2 regions of the Streptomyces sp. NPDC056169 genome follow, and region 2 is predicted to be linked to the other one. Evidence: predicted binding sites of a transcription regulator. Region 2 holds the regulator's gene; the other holds the start of a gene.

Region 1 (9,471 bases), on a different contig from region 2:
GGCGATGTAGGCGACGACCTCGTCGCGCTCGTCGGCGAGGGAGTGCGCGAGGGTGACGGCCTGCCGGTCGAGCTCGGCGAGGGTGACCAGGCGCTGGGAGTCGCTGAGGTCGGCGGAGGCCGCGAGGACCGCGGGGGCGCCGGCGGCGAGGACGGTCACGCCCACGAGGGCGACACCGGCGACCAGGCGGTTGCGGACGCGCTTGGCGCGGCCGGCCGGGGGCTGCGTCTGCGACTGCTTCTGCGTCGGCGTCTGCTTCTGCTTCTGCGCGGGGAGCGTCGCGGCGGGCTCCGAAGGGTGGCCGCCGGCGGGCGCCGCGGCGGTGCCGACCGGGGTCGGCGGTACACCGGGGGTCTGGCTCCGCGCGCCGTTCTTGCTCCGAGGCCGCTTCTTCTCCACCGGTGCTCGCATTCTTGACTCGTCCGCCCACAAAGCAGAGGTGACGACCGGTCACGTGGAGCGCCCCCACCCCTGGTACGGCTTCCGACCATTCCAGCGCTTCTGGGAAGGGGGCGCGCATCGGCCGCTCCGCCACCCGAACGAGTGAACAACACTCATGAGTTGGCGAACAACTCCCCGGGGCGGGTCCCACGGGCCTCCACGGGCCCCCGGTTGGATCTTCCGCGCGGGCTTTGGCAGGATGCCCGCCCGCAGCTCCGCGGAGGTCCCGGTTCCGCCTCGCGCGGCGCCACCGGCGGCTTGGTACAGGCCTTTTCCGGCCGTTGGGAGGTGCCGTGAAGGAGTGTGGCGGGGCGGGCACACTGGACATCATGCGCAGCGACGTCGCCACCCTCCCCGGCAGCCCCGAACGCCCCAACGAGGACTGGGCAGCCGCAGCTCTGCCCGCCTCGGGCGGCGGGGGGACGGTCGTCGTCCTCGACGGCGTCACACCACCCGCCGGTCATGACGGTTGTGTGCACACGGTGCCGTGGTTCACCGCTCGCCTTGGCGGGGCTTTGACCGAACTGTCCGCTTCCCGCCCGGACATGCCCTTGCCCGAGATCCTGTCCCGGGCAATCCGGCGCACCGCGGACGCTCACCGGGACACCTGTGACCTTTCTCACGTGCGTACGCCGCAGGCGACCGTGGTGCTGGCCCGCTGGGACGAGTCCTCGGTCGAACATCTCGTCCTCTCCGACTCCGCTCTCCTCCTGGAGGCGCCGGACGGATCGGTCCGGGCGGTGCTCGACGACCGGCTCGACCGGGTCCCGGACGAGATCCTGCGCTCCCTGGAGGCGACGGACCGGCTGCGGAACCGGGAGGGCGGCTTCTTCACGGCGGCGGCCGACCCGGCGGTCGCGGAGCGGGCGGTGACGGGGACGACGCCGCGCGCGGAGGTACGGGCCCTGGCGGCGCTCACCGACGGGGCGAGCCGCTGGGTGGAGCTGTTCGGCGCGGGCGACTGGGCGGAGTGCTTCGGCGTCCTGCGCGAGGAGGGCCCGTCGGGTCTGCTGCGGCGGGTGCGGGCGCTGGAGACGGCGGACGCGGAGGCGGGCGGGGCGCGCCGCTGGAAGACGCACGACGACGCGACGGCCGTGTACGCGGAGCTGACCTGAGGCCGCTCCGGCCATCCGGCCCCCGGCCCTCCGGCCCTCCGGCCCTCCGGCCCTCCGGCGAGCGAGCCCCTCGGCTCAGCCCTCGGACCGGACGTTGAAGTGGTGGAGGAGTCGTGCCAGTTCGGCGACCTCGGTGCGGTCCCAGTCGACGAGCTTGCGGACGTACCGCTCGCGCCGGGCGTCCCGCACGTGCCGGAAGCGGTCCCGGCCCTCCTCGGTGAGGCGGACCAGCGAGGCGCGCCCGTCGGCGGGGTCGGGGTCGCGGACGACGAGCCCGAGCATTTCGAGCGCGCGCAGCTGGCGGCTCATGGTCGCCTTGCCGACCCCGAAGTACCCGGCGAGTTCGGTGGCCCGCTGGGGGCCGGCGTCGTCGAGCCGTACGAAGAGTCCGTAGGCGGCGGGCTCCAGTTCGGGGTGGACCTCGCGGGCCATCTCGCCGGACTGGGCGCGGGCGCGGCGCAGGAAGACCGCCAGTTCCCGTTCGAGGGCGAGGAATTCCGGGTCGACCCCGGCGGGCGGGACGGCCCGGCCTTCACTTCCCGTACCGCTTCCGTGCACGTCAGCACCTCCCACGCGTTCTCCGGCGGCTTCCCGGCGGCCCTCTGCGGCTTCCCGATGGTTTTCCGGCCGCTGAAAGTTTCTTCCCGTCACGGCGATCGCCGCAGCTCCTTCAGTATTTCGCAGGAGTAGACCAACGGCGGTATCCGGGCCCCCTTCCGCCGGGCGGGTCTACGTGCGTAGCGTCTCTCCCGACTCAATGACATGTCCACACCAGGACGTGTCGACATCGGTCCCCCACCGCCTTTCGGAGGCACGCATGCGTGTGCACAGATCCGGAACGACCCTCGCCGGTGCCGCCCTCGCGGCCCTGGCCCTCCTCCTCCCCCTCGCCGGGCCCGCCGGCGCCGCCCAGGATCCGGGTGCCCGGCAGGTGCCCGCCCGTGGTTCCGCCTCCATGGGCATGGGCGTCCTCGCGCACGACGGGCGCGGCGCCGCGCCCGGCGGCGGCTCGACCCTGGCCGTCCAGACCGAAGGCGTGGACGTCTCCGGGCACCAGGGGAACGTCGCCTGGTCCACGCTGTGGAACAGCGGCGTCAAGTGGGCCTACGTCAAGGCCACGGAAGGCACGTACTACAAGAACACGTACTTCGCGCAGCAGTACAACGGCTCGTACAACATCGGCATGATCCGGGGCACGTACCACTTCGCCACCCCGGACACGACGACCGGCGCCGCCCAGGCCGACTACTTCGTCAACAACGGCGGCGGCTGGTCGAAGGACGGCAGGACCCTGCCGGGCGTCCTCGACATCGAGTGGAACCCGTACGGCGCGACCTGCTACGGCAAGACCGCGTCCGGGATGGTCGCCTGGATCCAGGACTTCGTGAACCGGTACAAGTACCGGACCGGCCGGGACGCCGTCATCTACACGGCGACGAGCTGGTGGAAGCAGTGCACCGGCAACTACGGGGGCTTCGCCTCCACCAACCCGCTGTGGATCGCGCGGTACGCCGCCGAGGTCGGCGAACTCCCGGCCGGCTGGCTCTACTACACGATGTGGCAGTACACGTCCTCCGGCCCCACGGTGGGCGACCACAACCACTTCAACGGGGACTACTCGCGCGTGCAGGCGCTCGCCAACGGCTGACCCCTCACGGCCGATCCCTCGCGACTGATCCCTCCCCCTTCCGCGGCGGCTCTCCGGGTGCACGGCACCCCGGGGGGCCGCTTCGGCTTTTTCCGCCCGCCCCCTTGCCCATTGGTATGGACCAATGCGACGCTCTACGGCGGTCGCCCGGAATTCAACTTCTGCGTACCCAGCGCGCGTTGCTCGTCCCGTTCTCCCCCACGCACGAGAGAGAGCCCCCGCATGGCCTCCTACCGCCGTACCTCCGCCGTCGCCGTCTCCGCCCTGTCCGCCGCCGCTCTCGTCGGCCTCACCCCCACCACGGCCGGTGCCCACGGCGCCGTCTTCAACCCCGTGAGCCGCGTGGCGGCCTGTTACGCCGAAGGCCCCGAGACGCCCAAGTCGCAGGTGTGCAAGGACCTCGTCGCCGACTCCGGCACCCAGCCGCTGTACGACTGGAACGAGGTGAACATCGCCAACGCCGACGGCCAGCACCAGGCCCTCATCCCGGACGGCAAGCTCTGCTCGGCGAACCGCGCCAAGTACCGGGCGCTGGACTGGGCGCGCACCGACTGGCCGGCGACGGCCGTCAAGGCGGGCTCCTTCGACTTCAAGTTCCGGGCGACCGCCGCCCACTCGGGCACGATGACGGTCTACATCACCAAGGCGGGCTTCGACCCGACGCAGCCCCTGAAGTGGTCGGACCTGGACGCGACCCCGGTCGCCGTCTACAACACCACCCGCACGGCCACGGACGGCTACTACAACTTCACGGGCAACCTCCCGGCCCGCACCGGCCGCCACATCGTCTACAAGGTGTGGCAGCGCAACGACAGCCCCGAGGCCTTCTACAGCTGCTCGGACGTCACCTTCGGCAGTGCGGCGGCGGCGCAGACCCAGCTGAAGGCGCAGGCCCCGACCGAGGCGAAGATCGCGGCGGGCGCCGACCTCTCCACCGTCAGCCACGCCGGCCACGGCGGCGACGAGCACGCCCCGGCGCTCTCCGCAGAGGCCGCCGGAGCCCCCGCCTCGCCGCTCCCCCTGGCCCTCGCGGGCGCGGGCGCCCTCGCCGCCTTCGCGGGAGGCACCCTGCTCCTGGGCCGCCGCCGGAGCTCCTCCGCCTCCTAGGAGCCGGAGGTACCGAGCGGGAAGAGGGCGGTGAGCCGGGGCAGTGCCATCCCCTCCGGCCGAGCCCCCCGGACGTCCTCGCCCTCTTCCCACTCTCCCGCCGCCTCGGCGGCGTCCTCCGCCTCCTCGACGGCGTCGAGGAACTCCTCGCCGTCGTCGTCCTCCTGGCCGGTCAGCTCGTCGTACGCGTCCTGGGCGACGTAGTCGAGCTCCTCCCACTCGGGCCACTCGTCCTCGTCCCACTCGTCGCGGTGCCGGCCGACGAGGACCCGGATCCCGGGCACGTCGGCCAGGGCGTCCGGGTCGGCGACGACCGAGTCGTACACCTTCCGCCCCTGCCCCACGAGCCAGAGCGTGAAGTAGTGGAAGCCGTCGTCCGTGCAGCCGCCGCCCTCGACGCGGTTCGCCGCCGCCCACACCGCGCGGGTGTCGGCTCTCTCGCACGCCCTCTCCAGCCGCACCTGGAACGCCACGCTCTCGGTCTCCGGGCGCCGCACCAGCTCCGCCCGCAGCCACTCCAGCCGCTCGTCCCGGTCACCGGGACGGCGGCTCAACTCGTCGATGAGAGCCCAGAAGGCGTCGTCGTTCATGCGTACGAGCATGACAGCCTCGACTGACATCCGGGTACGGGGATTCGGGGACGCCGGAGCGGGGTGTCCCTGATCAGGACACCCCGCTCACCGCCGGGGAGTTACGCGGCCACGCCCACCGGCACCGCCGCCGGGGCGAGGGCGATCTCCAGGACCTGCCGGACGTCCGTCACCGGGTGGACCTCCAGCTTCTCCAGGATCTCGGCGGGGACGTCGTCCAGGTCCGCCTCGTTCCGCTTGGGGATCACGACCGTCGTGATGCCCGCGCGGTGCGCCGCGAGCAGCTTCTGCTTCACGCCGCCGATCGGGAGGACCCGGCCGGTGAGGGAGACCTCGCCGGTCATGGCCACGTCCGTACGGACCTGGCGGCCGCTCAGCAGGGACGCGAGGGCGGTCGTCATCGTGACGCCCGCGCTCGGCCCGTCCTTGGGGACCGCGCCCGCCGGGAAGTGGATGTGCACGCCCCGGTCCTTGAGGCCGGTGACGGGCAGTTCCAGCTCCGCGCCGTGCGAGCGGAGGAAGGAGAGCGCGATCTGCGCGGACTCCTTCATCACGTCGCCCAGCTGGCCGGTGAGGGTCAGACCGGCGGCACCGGTCTCCGGGTCGGCGAGGGACGCCTCCACGAAGAGGACGTCACCGCCCGCGCCGGTCACCGCGAGTCCGGTGGCGACGCCCGGCACCGCCGTGCGGCGCTCCGCCGGGTCCTGCGCGGACTCGGGCACGTGGTGCGGGCGGCCGATCAGGTCCCGCAGGTCGTCCGGCGTGACCGTGAACGGCAGCTCGCGGTCGCCCAGTTCGTGCTGGGCCGTGACCTTCCGGAGCAGCCGGGCGATGGCGCGCTCCAGGGTGCGGACGCCGGCCTCCCGGGTGTACTCGCCGGCGAGCCTGCGCAGGGAGGCGTCCTCCAGGACGACCTCGCCCGGCTCCAGGCCGGCCCGCTCCAGCTGGCGCGGGAGCAGGTGGTCGCGGGCGATGACGACCTTCTCGTCCTCGGTGTACCCGTCGAGCCTGACCAGCTCCATGCGGTCGAGCAGGGCCTCAGGGATGGCTTCGAGCACGTTGGCCGTGGCCAGGAAGACGACGTCGGAGAGGTCGAGTTCGACCTCCAGGTAGTGGTCGCGGAAGGTGTGGTTCTGGGCGGGGTCCAGGACTTCGAGGAGGGCTGCCGCCGGGTCGCCCCGGAAGTCGGAGCCGACCTTGTCGATCTCGTCGAGCAGGACCACCGGGTTCATGGACCCGGCTTCCTTGATCGCCCGGACGATCCGGCCGGGCAGGGCGCCGACGTAGGTCCGCCGGTGGCCGCGGATCTCGGCCTCGTCGCGGACGCCGCCGAGGGCGACGCGGACGAACTTGCGGCCCATCGCGTGGGCGACGGACTCGCCGAGCGAGGTCTTGCCGACGCCGGGCGGGCCGACGAGGGCGAGGACGGCTCCGCCGCGGCGGCCGCCGACGACGCCGAGGCCGCGTTCGGCGCGGCGCTTGCGCACGGCGAGGTACTCGGTGATGCGCTCCTTCACGTCCTCCAGGCCCGCGTGCTCGGCGTCGAGGATCGCCTGGGCGCCGGGGATGTCGTACTGATCCTCCGTGCGCTCGTTCCAGGGCAGTTCGAGGACGGTGTCGAGCCAGGTGCGGATCCAGGAGCCCTCCGGGGACTGGTCGCTGGACCGCTCCAGCTTCTCGACCTCCTTGAGGGCCGCCTCGCGGACCTTCTCGGGCAGGTCGGCGGCCTCGACGCGGGCGCGGTAGTCGTCGGACTCGTCGCCCTCGGCCTCGCCGTTGAGGTCGCGGAGCTCCTTGCGGACGGCTTCGAGCTGGCGGCGGAGGAGGAACTCGCGCTGCTGCTTGTCGACGCCCTCCTGGACGTCCTTGGCGATGGTCTCGGCGACGTCCTGCTCGGCGAGGTGCTCGCGGAGCTGGGCGGTGGCGAGCTTGAGGCGGGCGACCGGGTCGGCGGTCTCCAGGAGCTCGACCTTCTGCTCGACGGTGAGGAAGGGCGAGTAGCCGGAGTTGTCGGCGAGGGCGCCGACGCCGTCGATCTGCTGGACGCGGTCGACGACCTGCCAGGCGCCGCGCTTCTTGAGCCAGCTGGTGGCCAGCGCCTTGTACTCCCTGACCAGCTCGGTCACGGAGCCGGGCAGCGGGTCGGGCAGGGTCTCCTCGACGGCGCTGCCCTCGACCCAGAGGGCGCCGCCGGGTCCGGTCGTGCCGGCGCCGATGCGGACGCGGCCGAGGGCGCGGATCAGCGCGCCGGGGTCGCCGTCGGACAGGCGTCCCACCTGCTCGACGGTGCCGAGGACGCCGGTGCCGGCGTAGGTCCCGTCGACGCGGGGCACGAGCAGCACCCGCGGTTTGCCGCTTTCCGGGCGGGCGGCGGCCTGGGCGGCCTCGACGGCGGCCCGTACGTCGGTGTCGGACAGGTCCAGCGGCACCACCATTCCGGGCAGCACGACCTCGTCGTCGAGCGGCAGCACAGGCAGAGTGAGCGGCGCGGACGCCGTGGACGCAGAAGCCATGATCTCCCCTTCGGCAGTCAAGTTGAGCTGTACGGACTCAATGCACGTGAGCCCAGGAATGTTCCCCAGCGGCAGTTCGCTCTGAGCGATCACCCTTCCGCCGGACCATCGACTGCCGATGTAATGACCCTATGGACATATCAGCTATTACCTCCGCCTGGGTGGCCGGCTGGACCGTCTCCCGGGAGACCCCGCCCGCCGTCGTCGAGCCCTGGGGCTACCGGATCGACGTCGGCCTGCCCCGGCACGTCGTGCGGCACGTCCTGCCCGCCCCCGACGCGGCCTCCGTCGGCGCGCTCTGCGAGGCGCTCACCGAGCCGTACAGCTGGCTCAAGGTGATGGCCACCCCTGAGGAGGTGGCGCCCTGGATCACCCCGGAGTGGACGGTCCCCGACGACCCGGGCTTCATGATGGTCAAGCCGCTGGACCCGGGCGCCCGCCCCGCGCCGCCGGAGGGGTACGCGCGGACCACCGAGGTCCGGGACGGGGTCATCCGGGTCCGCGTCCTCGCCCCGGACGGCACCCTCGCCGCGCGCGGCCAGATCGCCCCGACGGGATCCACCGCCGTCGCCGACCAGATCGAGACCGACCCCGCGCACCGGCGGCGCGGCCTCGGCGCGAACGTCATGCGCACCCTGGAGGCCGCCGCCGCGCAGGCCGGGGCCGAGACCGGGGTGCTGGCCGCGACCACGGACGGCCTCGCGCTGTACGACTCCCTCGACTGGCGCTACCGCGGGCCCCTCACCGGGATCATCCGGTCGGGAACCTGACCGTCCGGCTGCGCGGGGGACCCCGTACGGGGCATGCTCGATCCATGGTGCGAGGCCGAGGCGTACGGGGGAAGTGGTGCGGGGCCCTGCTGCTTGCGGCGGTCCTGGCCGGCGGCGCGAGCGCCTGCGGGCCCGGGGTGCCGCCCACACCGGGCGGCCCGCCCGCGACGGGGGTGAGCGCGCCCCCGGAGCCGCAGCAGTCCTCGGAGCCGCAGGAGCCGCAGCAGTCCCAGGCGCCGCAGGAGTCCCAGGGGCCGAGCGGTACGCCTGAGCCGACCCGCACAGCCGCTCCGACCCCGACCCCGACGCCGACCGCACCTCGCGACGAGCCACGGCCCGCCGAGGTCCTCGTCGAGGTCGTCGTCAGCGGTGGCTTCGCCGGGGTCCGCAATCAGCTCGTCGTCCACGACGACGGCAGCTGGACCAGCCGCTCCGGCCATAAGCCGCCCCGGACCGGGCAGCAGACGCCCGCCGAGGTCGCCGAGCTGCGGGCCGCCCTGGAGGACCCGGCGTACGCGCGGGTCCCGAGCCGGCCCACCGGCAGCCCGGTCGCCGACGGGTTCCAGTACTCCCTCACGTACCGCGGCCGTCTCGTCGTCGCGGGCGACGGCGAACGCCCGCCGGCCCTCCAGCGCGTCTTCGCCGCCCTCCCGGAGGGCGGCCCGCCGACGAGCCCCTGAGCGGGGGACGGCCCCCGCCGTGAACCGAACAGGGGTCCGTGCGCGATAGAGAGGGCGTGAGACTGTTGCGCCCCTCAGGGGGAGGCCCCGCAGGGGGAGACGAGGACGACGACGCGGCGCTGCTGCGCGCGGTCGCCCGGGGGGACACCGAGGCGCTCGCCGTCCTCTACGACCGGCACGCGGGCTGGCTGCACGCCCGGCTCGCCCGCCGCTGTTCCGACGAGGAGACCGTGCGGGAGGTCCTCCAGGACACCTTCGTCACGGTCTGGCGCTCGGCCGGCGGCCACCGCGGCCGGGGCGAGGCCGGCGGCTGGCTCTGGGTGATCGCCGCCCGGCGGCTCGTCGACGCCCAGCGCGCCCGGGCCCGCGCCGAACGCACCGAACGGGCCGCGGCCGCGCCGCCGGAACCCGCCGCGCCCGCGCCCTCCGCCGAGGAGCGGGTCCTCGCGGGCCTGGAGTACGGCGAGGTGGGCGCCGCCCTCGACCGGATCTCGCCCGAGCTCGCCGAGGTCCTGCGGGCGACCGTCGTCGACGGTCTTACGACCCGCGAGACCGCCCGGCTGCTCGGCATACCCGAGGGCACCGTCAAGACCCGCGCCCTGCGCGC
Region 2 (9,471 bases):
ACTTGCGGCCCGCCTTGGTCGGCTTGCTCAGCTGCCGGATCACGATGAGGGTCACGATGCCGAGGACCGTCATCAGACCGAGGAACTCGGTGAAGATCTCGTACGGCAGCCAGTCACCGATGATCGGGATCAGCCAGTCGGCCTGGAACAGCTGGCCGAAGGCGTTGACGATCGTCAGGAGCAGCGAGAAGAAGCCCACCGCGACGAACCAGTGCGCGACGCCGACGATGCCCCAGCGGTTCATCCGGGTGTGGCCGAGGAATTCCTTGACCAGCGTGAGGGTGCGCTGTGTGGGGTCGCCGGTGCGCGTGCCCGCGGGGACCGGCTGGCCGAGCCGTACGAAGCGGTAGATCTGCACGGTGGCACGGCCGAACAGCGCGACGGCCACCACCGTGATGACGATCGACACGACGATCGCGGCGAGTTGCATGAGGGGCTCCTCGGGCGGGCCTCGCGTGCCTGCTGACTCGCGAGCCTACTAAGCGGTAACTTATTGAGTCCGTGCTGAGATTACCGGGTCACGGCCCCGCGCTGTAGCGGCACTCACGGTGATCTGTGTCGCTCAGGCGAACCTTGCCGAGCGACGCCTGCGGACTGCTGGAAGCGTACGCGCCAGGATGCCGAGGTCCATTCCCAGCCAGTGGTGGTCCACATAGTGGAGATCGAGCAGCTCGCGCTCCTCCCACGGAAGCTCCGAGCGCCCGCTGATCTGCCACGGTCCGGTGAGTCCGGGGCGTACGGAGAGCCGGCGGCGGGCCTCGCCCGTGCACTCGCGGTGGGTCGGGGCCAGCGGGCACGGCCCGACCAGCGACATCCGGCCCGCGACGACGTGCAGGAGCAGGGGCAGCGCGGCCAGCGGGCTCCTCGTCCGGAAGGTCAGCATCGTGAAGGCGCGGCCGTCCAGCCCGGCCACCGTCCGGCGGCGCAGGATGCCGCGGCCGGGCGTCGTCCCGCCGAGCGCGACCGAGAGGGCGACGGCGGCGAGGACGGGGGAGAGGACGGCGAGGAGGGCGAGCCCGCCCAGGACGTCGAAGGTGCGCTTGGCCGTCATCCCCTACACCCTTCCGAGTGAGCCGATGAGAATCATGGGATATTCGTGGGATATGCCTGCTTTGCCCGGCAAGGAGCATCCGGACTCTCTCACGCAGCACCCCGCGAGGGGCGGGATCGACGCGCTCGCTCTCCTCTTCCGCCTCCTTCCGGGCCCTCTTTGAGCGGCCGACCGGGCGAAGAGTTGAGTCACTCCCACTCAGGTCTGTTGACGCATCGCGGGGTCTCGTGCATCCTTGAGTCAGATCCACTCAAGTACGTCAGCTGGAGGAATTGACATGGCACGTGCGGTCGGCATCGACCTGGGCACGACCAACTCGGTCGTCAGCGTTCTGGAAGGCGGCGAGCCCACCGTCATCACCAACGCCGAGGGTGCCCGGACCACGCCGTCCGTCGTCGCCTTCGCGAAGAACGGCGAGGTGCTCGTCGGCGAGGTGGCCAAGCGTCAGGCCGTCACCAACGTCGACAGGACCATCCGGTCGGTCAAGCGCCACATGGGCACTGACTGGAAGATCGAGATCGACGGCAAGAACTTCAACCCGCAGCAGATGAGCGCCTTCATCCTGCAGAAGCTCAAGCGTGACGCCGAGGCGTACCTGGGCGAGAAGGTCGTCGACGCGGTCATCACCGTCCCGGCGTACTTCAACGACTCCGAGCGCCAGGCCACCAAGGAGGCCGGTGAGATCGCGGGCCTCAACGTCCTGCGCATCGTCAACGAGCCGACCGCGGCCGCCCTGGCCTACGGCCTCGACAAGGACGACCAGACGATCCTCGTCTTCGACCTCGGTGGCGGCACCTTCGACGTGTCCCTCCTGGAGATCGGCGACGGCGTCGTCGAGGTGAAGGCCACCAACGGTGACAACCACCTCGGTGGTGACGACTGGGACCAGCGCGTCGTCGACTACCTGGTGACGCAGTTCCAGAACGGCCACGGCGTGGACCTCGCCAAGGACAAGATGGCGCTCCAGCGTCTGCGCGAGGCCGCCGAGAAGGCGAAGATCGAGCTCTCGTCCTCGACGGAGACCTCGATCAACCTGCCCTACATCACGGCCTCCGCCGAGGGCCCGCTGCACCTGGACGAGAAGCTCACGCGCGCCCAGTTCCAGCAGCTCACCTCGGACCTGCTCGACCGCTGCAAGGTGCCGTTCCACAACGTCATCAAGGACGCGGGCATCGAGCTCCGCGAGATCGACCACGTCGTTCTCGTCGGTGGTTCGACCCGTATGCCGGCCGTCGCCGAGCTCGTCAAGGAGCTGACCGGCGGTCAGGACGCCAACAAGGGCGTCAACCCGGACGAGGTCGTCGCCATCGGCGCCGCGCTCCAGGCCGGTGTCCTCAAGGGTGAGGTCAAGGACGTCCTGCTCCTCGACGTGACCCCGCTGTCCCTCGGCATCGAGACCAAGGGAGGGATCATGACCAAGCTCATCGAGCGCAACACCACGATCCCGACCAAGCGGTCCGAGATCTTCACGACGGCCGAGGACAACCAGCCGTCCGTGCAGATCCAGGTCTACCAGGGCGAGCGCGAGATCGCGGCGTACAACAAGAAGCTCGGCATGTTCGAGCTGACCGGTCTGCCGCCGGCGCCGCGTGGCGTCCCGCAGATCGAGGTCGCCTTCGACATCGACGCCAACGGCATCATGCACGTGACCGCGAAGGACCTCGGCACGGGCAAGGAGCAGAAGATGACCGTCACCGGCGGCTCCTCGCTCGCCAAGGACGAGGTCGACCGCATGCGCCAGGAGGCCGAGCAGTACGCGGACGAGGACCACCGTCGCCGCGAGGCCGCCGAGTCCCGCAACCAGGGCGAGCAGCTCGTCTACCAGACGGAGAAGTTCCTCAAGGACAACGAGGACAAGGTCCCCGGTGACGTCAAGGCCGAGGTCGAGGCCGCGCTCGTCGAGCTGAAGGAGAAGCTCAAGGGCGAGGACACCGCCGAGATCCGCACCGCCACCGAGAAGGTCGCTGCCGTCTCGCAGAAGCTCGGCCAGGCCCTCTACGCCGACGCGCAGGGCGCGCAGGCCGCGGGCGACGCCGGTGCCGGCCAGGCGCAGGCCGACGACGACGTCGTCGACGCCGAGATCATCGACGACGAGCCCAAGAAGGGCGGTCAGGCGTGACCGAGGAGACCCCGGGCTTCGAGGAGAAGTCCGACGTCCCCTCCGGCGCCACCCCTGACGACGCCGCCGAGGCCGCCGACTCCTCCACGGAGGAGAAGGCGGCCCCGGCCGGGGACGCAAGCAGCCAGAAGTCGGCCGGTACCGCGGGCCTCACCGCCCAGCTGGACCAGGTCCGTTCCGCGCTCGACGAGCGCACCGCGGACCTCCAGCGGCTCCAGGCCGAATACCAGAACTACCGCCGCCGCGTGGAGCGGGACCGGGTCACGGTCAAGGAGATCGCCGTTGCGACGCTCCTGTCCGAGCTCCTGCCCGTCCTCGACGACGTCGGCAGGGCCCGGGACCACGGCGAGCTCCTGGGCGGGTTCAAGTCGGTGGCCGAATCGCTGGAGACCGTCGTCGCCAAGATGGGTCTGCAGCAGTTCGGCAAGGAGGGCGAGCCCTTCGACCCGACGATCCACGAGGCCCTGATGCACTCGTACGCGCCGGACGTCACCGAGACGACGTGCGTGGCGATCCTGCAGCCTGGGTACCGGATCGGCGAGCGGACCATCAGGCCCGCCCGGGTCGCGGTGGCCGAGCCCCAGCCGGGCGCCACGCCCGGCACCAAGGAAGAGAAGGCCGACGAGGAGAGCGGTGCCCCCGAAGAGGGGTGACGCAATGATCGTCCGGAAGGAGGGACGTCGATGAGCACGAAGGACTTCGTCGAGAAGGACTACTACAAGGTTCTCGGCGTCCCCAAGGACGCCACCGAGGCCGAGATCAAGAAGGCGTACCGGAAGCTCGCCCGCGAGAACCACCCGGACGCCAACAAGGGCGACACCAAGGCCGAGGAGCGCTTCAAGGAGATCTCCGAGGCCAACGACATCCTCGGCGACCCCAAGAAGCGCAAGGAGTACGACGAGGCGCGCGCCCTCTTCGGGAACGGCGGCTTCCGGGCCGGCGGCCCGGGCGGCGGCGGCTCGTTCAACTTCGACCTGGGCGACCTCTTCGGAGGCGCCCAGGGCGGCCCCGGCGGAGCCGGTGGCTTCGGCGGCGGTGGCGGCATCGGGGATGTCTTCGGCGGCCTGTTCAACCGCGGGGCGGGCACGGGTACGCGTACCCAGCCGCGCCGCGGCCAGGACATCGAGTCCGAGGTGACGCTCAGCTTCATCGAGGCCGTCGAGGGCGCGACCGTACCGCTGCGGATGTCCAGCCAGCAGCCGTGCACGGCGTGCTCGGGCACCGGCGACAAGAACGGCACGCCCCGCGTGTGCCCGACCTGCGTCGGCACCGGACAGGTCTCGCGCGGCAGCGGCGGCGGGTTCTCCCTCACCGACCCGTGCGTCGACTGCAAGGGTCGCGGCCTCATCGCCGAGAACCCCTGCGACGTCTGCAAGGGCAGCGGGCGGGCCAAGTCCTCCCGCACCATGCAGGTCCGCATCCCGTCGGGTGTCTCCGACGGGCAGCGGATCCGGCTGCGGGGCAAGGGCGCGCCGGGCGAGCGCGGCGGGCAGAACGGCGACCTGTACGTCGTCGTGCACGTCGACGACCACGCGGTCTTCGGCCGCAAGGACGACAACCTCACCGTCACGGTGCCGGTCTCCTTCACGGAGGCGGCGCTCGGCGGCGAGATCAAGGTGCCGACCCTCGGCGGCCCCGCGGTCACGCTCAAGCTGCCCGCCGGCACGCCGAACGGCCGGACCATGCGCGCCCGTGGCAAGGGCGCGGTCCGCAAGGACGGCACCCGCGGCGACCTGCTCGTCACGGTGGAGGTCGCGGTGCCCAAGGAGCTGGACGACAAGGCACGTGAGGCCCTGGAGACCTTCCGCGAGGCGACCGCCTCCGAGGACCCCCGGGCGGAGCTGTTCCAGGCCGCGAAGGGAGCGTGACCCCGTGGACGGGCGCCGACGCAATCCGTACGAACTGACCGACGAGTCGCCGGTGTACGTCATCTCGGTGGCGGCCCAGCTCTCCGGTCTGCACCCGCAGACCCTGCGGCAGTACGACCGTCTCGGTCTGGTCTCCCCGGACCGTACGGCGGGCCGCGGCCGGCGCTACTCGGCCCGTGACATCGAGCTGCTCCGTCAGGTGCAGCAGCTGTCGCAGGACGAGGGCATCAACCTCGCGGGCATCAAGCGGATCATCGAACTGGAGAACCAGGTCGCGGCGCTGCAGAGCCGGATCGCCGAGCTGTCGGCCGCGGTCGACGGCGCGGCGGCGGCGATGCGGCAGCGCGAGGCCCAGGTGCACGCCTCGTACCGGCGCGACCTGGTGCCGTACCAGGACGTGCAGCAGGCGAGCGCGCTGGTGGTCTGGCGTCCGAAGCGCGGGGAATAGCTCTCACAGCCCGTACGACGGGGCCCCCTCCACGACGGTGGAGGGGGCCTCGTCGTATGCCGGTACGTCAGGGGATCAGCTCGCCCACGATGTCGCCGACGGTCTCCCACCACGGCGAGGCGCCCGTGCCGAACGCGGCGGCGAGGGCCGTGCCGAGGGCCCGGTCGCGCGGGGTGGGGTCGTCCTCCCACGTGTCGACGACCCTGCCGTCGCCCGAGCAGAGGAGGGTGCCGACGCGGCGTCCGTCGCGGGTGAGCCGGCTGTCGTCGTACCCGCAGGGCACGAGCCGGTAGCGGACCCCGTCGGTCCGTACGTCGACCCGGTAGGAGGACCGCAGGAGCCGCCCGCGCGCGGGCCGGATGGCGGCCGGTTCGCCGTCCACGGTGAGCGTGAGCAGGGCGGGCTTGCGGGTCCCGATGGGGATGTGGGGGTCGGGGTCGGTCCCCGGGGCCCGGACGAGCTCCACGGTCGGCAGCCCGTGGCCGGAGACGCGGAGCGTGCCCGCGGGTCCGTCGAGGTCGATCTGTACGTACACGCTGGTCAGTTGTCCCGTTCGAGGATGCCGGACTGGGCGATGAGATAGCCGAGCTGGGCGCGGCTGCCGCTGCCGAGGGCGGCGGCGAGTTTGGCGATGTGGGCGCGGCAGGTCCGGACGTTCATGCCGAGGCGGCGGGCGATGGCCTCGTCGACGTGGCCCTCGACGAGGAGCTTGGCGATGGAGCGCTGGACGCCGCCGATGCCGTCGGTCTTGATGTCGTACGGGATCTCCTCGCGGATCGGCACCGCGAGCTGCCAGAACTGGTCGAAGACGCCGCCGAGGTAGGCGACCAGGCCGGGGTGGCGCAGTTCCAGGGCGACCTGGCGGTCGCTGCGGGCCGGGACGAAGGCGACCTCGCGGTCGACGATGATCAGCCGGTCGATGATCTCTTCCAGCGTGCGCACCTGGACCTCGGGGCCGACGTGCTCCAGGTAGGTCAGGGTGAGCTCGGTGTGGCGGGCCGTGTGCTGGTAGAGGGTGCGCATGCTGATGCCGCGGCCGAGGAGCGGCGAGACGCGGTCGAGGGCTTCGCTGAGGGCCTGTGCGGGGCGTCCGCCGCCGGGCTGGACGGTGAGCAGTTCGTGGCGGCAGTTGGCGACGACGCGGTCGAGGGTCGAGTTGATGCGGTCGATGCCCTCGAGGACGGTGATGGCGTGCGTGGTGGGGGTGTCGTGGGCGCTGATGGCCATGAACGGCTCGAAAGCGTCCGAGAGGGCGACGGTGCGCCGGCGGCGGTCGAGTATTTCCCGTTCGATCGGCTGGAGGAGCTGGGCGAGGGCGGCCGAGGGGGGAACCGGGCGCAGCCACTGGGCGTCGTCCGGGTCGGGGTGGAGGAGCGAGAGATCGAGGAGGCAGGGGGCCTCCAAGGTCTCTGACCGGGCTATTCGTCCGGTCCGCAGGGCGGCCGCGTACAGCTCGGAGCCGGCTTTGCAGAGTTCGGCATACGAATGCGGGTGACCTGTTTCGTCCGCTTCTTTCCGCATATGTACACCCCCAGGCTCCTGCATCTCAGGAACATGATGCCTGGGTTTGGTGGTGCAGGTGCAGAGAGTAAGCCATCGTCTTACTCGCGGGGGTTGGTAAAGAGACGTTGCCTTCAAGTGAGGTTGCTCGGTGATGATGAAGAAGCTCATACGCACGGTGGCCGGTGTCGCCTTCATCGCGGCGGCCGCAGTGGGCGCCGTGGGAGTGACCCAGGACCCCGGCTGGCACACGGCGCCGGCCGAGGTACAGGCCGCTCCGCTGGACCCGGGCTGGCACCTGGTCGGCGACCCGGGCTGGAGCGTGGCCCCCGCGCAGGACCCCGGCTGGAATTAGACGGACGCATGAACGTACCCGATGACCCCAGGTTCCGCCGGGAGATGGCTTCGGCCTATCGGTCCGGCTGGCACTTCGTCGATCTCGCCACGGCCATCCCCCACCGTGGCGACGCGCTGAAGGTCACCCTCTTCGGAGAACCGATCGTCGTGGCACGCGAGCAGGACGAGGACGTCCGTGCTTACCGCTGTCTCCGCCGTCCCCGCGGTGCCCCGCAGCCCATCCGCTGTGCCATTCGGTACGGCATGATCTTCGTCAACCTCGACCAGCGGGACCACCAGCTGATCGAACCCGAGACCATCACCGCCACCCCCCGCAGTGCTTGAGCGATTCCCCCGTCGTTGTAGATCGCTCAGGCACTTCCCCCACACAGCGGCGCCATCGCGGACCTGAAACGCGATGGCGCCGCTGTGCTGCGCCCGCACACTCTCGGGCGCGGCCCCTTCCGGGCGCGGCCCCTTCTCAGGCGCGGCCCATCGCCCGTGTGAGGGCGATCTCGATGACGACCCGGTCCGGGTTCGGGGCCGGCGTGCGGCCGTACCGCTCGGCGTACCGGCCGACGGCGTCCGCGACGACCTCGGTCTCCGTACGGACGCGGGCGATGCCCTCCAGGGTGGCCCAGCGCCCCTTGTCGACCTGGCAGACCGCCACGCGCGCGCCGTCCGCGCCCGCCGCCAGCACGTTGGCGACCTTCCGGCTGTTCTTGTTGGTGATCACCCGGGCGTAGCCGCCCTCGGGGTCGTACGTGACGCCGACCGCCACCACGTGCGGGGTGCCGTCCGCGCGCGGGGTCGTCAGGGTGCACATGTGGTACTCGCGCCAGAAGCTGAGGTACGAGTCGGAAGGGTTCCTCGGGTCTGTGGCCATGCCCCGGAAACTACCCGGGGGAGAACTCCCTCCGAAAGCTTGAGTGGATTGGACTCAACTTTGTGTACGCTGGATGAGTCATAGGAGACGCATAGCCGTACGTACACCAAGGAGGAGCACCGCACGTGGACGTCGAACTGACCAACCGGAGCCGGGACGCGATCAACGCGGCCACGAGCCGCGCCGTGTCCGCGGGGAACCCGGATCTCATCCCGGCGCACTTGCTCCTGGCCCTGCTGGCGGGTCAGGACAACGAGAACATCACCGACCTGCTCGCCGCCGTCGAGGCCGACCAGGCGGTCGTGCGCTCCGGCGCGGAGCGGCTGATCGCCGCCCAGCCGAGCATCACGGGGTCCACGGTCGCGCCCCCGCAGCCCAACCGCGAGTTCCTCGCGGTCATCGCCGACGCCGACCGGCAGGCCAAGGAGCTCGGCGACGACTTCCTCTCCACCGAACACCTGCTCATCGGGATCGCCGCCAAGGGCGGCCAGGCCGGTGAGATCCTCGACCGGCAGGGCGCGAGCGCAGCGAAGCTGCTGGACGCCTTCGAGAAGAGCAGGGGAGGACGCCGGGTGACCACACCCGACCCGGAAGGGCAGTACAAGGCGCTGGAGAAGTTCGGCACGGACTTCACGGCCGCCGCGCGCGAGGGCAAGCTGGACCCGGTCATCGGCCGGGACCACGAGATCCGGCGCGTGGTGCAGGTGCTGTCCCGCCGCACCAAGAACAATCCGGTCCTCATCGGTGAGCCCGGCGTCGGCAAGACCGCCGTCGTCGAGGGCCTCGCCCAGCGGATCGTGAAGGGCGACGTACCCGAGTCGCTGAAGAACAAGCGGCTCGTCTCGCTCGACCTCGGCGCGATGGTCGCCGGAGCCAAGTACCGCGGCGAGTTCGAGGAGCGGCTGAAGACCGTCCTCTCCGAGATCAAGGCCAGCGACGGCCAGATCATCACCTTCATCGACGAGCTGCACACGGTCGTCGGCGCGGGCGCCGGCGGCGACTCCGCCATGGACGCGGGCAACATGCTCAAGCCCATGCTGGCCCGCGGCGAGCTGCGGATGGTCGGCGCGACCACCCTCGACGAGTACCGCGAGCGCATCGAGAAGGACCCCGCCCTGGAGCGCCGCTTCCAGCAGGTCCTCGTCGCCGAGCCGACGGTCGAGGACACCATCGCGATCCTCCGCGGCCTCAAGGGCCGGTACGAGGCGCACCACAAGGTGCAGATCAACGACTCCGCGCTGGTCGCCGCCGCGACCCTCTCCG

What was found. Region 2 encodes HspR, which represses chaperone genes until heat shock. Its sites were predicted from a motif close to TTGAGNNNNNNNNNCTCAA; they were not measured.
Region 1: the regulator HspR is predicted to act here: its motif matches at 7,437-7,455, upstream of lon (endopeptidase La).

Annotation. Positions count from the first base shown of each region.
Region 1 covers NZ_JBHJUO010000005.1:272,609-282,079, forward strand. Annotated here, with positions in the region: gene ACFC0G_RS10190 (nitrate- and nitrite sensing domain-containing protein) at 1-411, opposite strand, end outside; gene ACFC0G_RS10195 (hypothetical protein) at 771-1,556, shown strand; gene ACFC0G_RS10200 (MarR family winged helix-turn-helix transcriptional regulator) at 1,632-2,114, opposite strand; gene ACFC0G_RS10205 (lysozyme) at 2,374-3,204, shown strand; gene ACFC0G_RS10210 (lytic polysaccharide monooxygenase) at 3,427-4,311, shown strand; gene ACFC0G_RS10215 (DUF4240 domain-containing protein) at 4,308-4,901, opposite strand; gene lon (endopeptidase La) at 5,003-7,414, opposite strand; gene ACFC0G_RS10225 (GNAT family N-acetyltransferase) at 7,546-8,184, shown strand; gene ACFC0G_RS10230 (hypothetical protein) at 8,229-8,864, shown strand; gene ACFC0G_RS10235 (RNA polymerase sigma factor) at 8,921-9,471, shown strand, end outside.
Region 2 covers NZ_JBHJUO010000015.1:236,422-245,892, reverse strand. Annotated here, with positions in the region: gene ACFC0G_RS25990 ((Fe-S)-binding protein) at 1-430, opposite strand, end outside; gene ACFC0G_RS25985 (sugar transferase) at 563-1,051, opposite strand; gene dnaK (molecular chaperone DnaK) at 1,329-3,170, shown strand; gene grpE (nucleotide exchange factor GrpE) at 3,167-3,823, shown strand; gene dnaJ (molecular chaperone DnaJ) at 3,854-5,038, shown strand; gene ACFC0G_RS25965 (heat shock protein transcriptional repressor HspR) at 5,043-5,486, shown strand; gene ACFC0G_RS25960 (hypothetical protein) at 5,554-6,021, opposite strand; gene ACFC0G_RS25955 (helix-turn-helix transcriptional regulator) at 6,027-7,007, opposite strand; gene ACFC0G_RS25950 (hypothetical protein) at 7,144-7,341, shown strand; gene ACFC0G_RS25945 (hypothetical protein) at 7,350-7,667, shown strand; gene ACFC0G_RS25940 (pyridoxamine 5'-phosphate oxidase family protein) at 7,804-8,208, opposite strand; gene clpB (ATP-dependent chaperone ClpB) at 8,334-9,471, shown strand, end outside.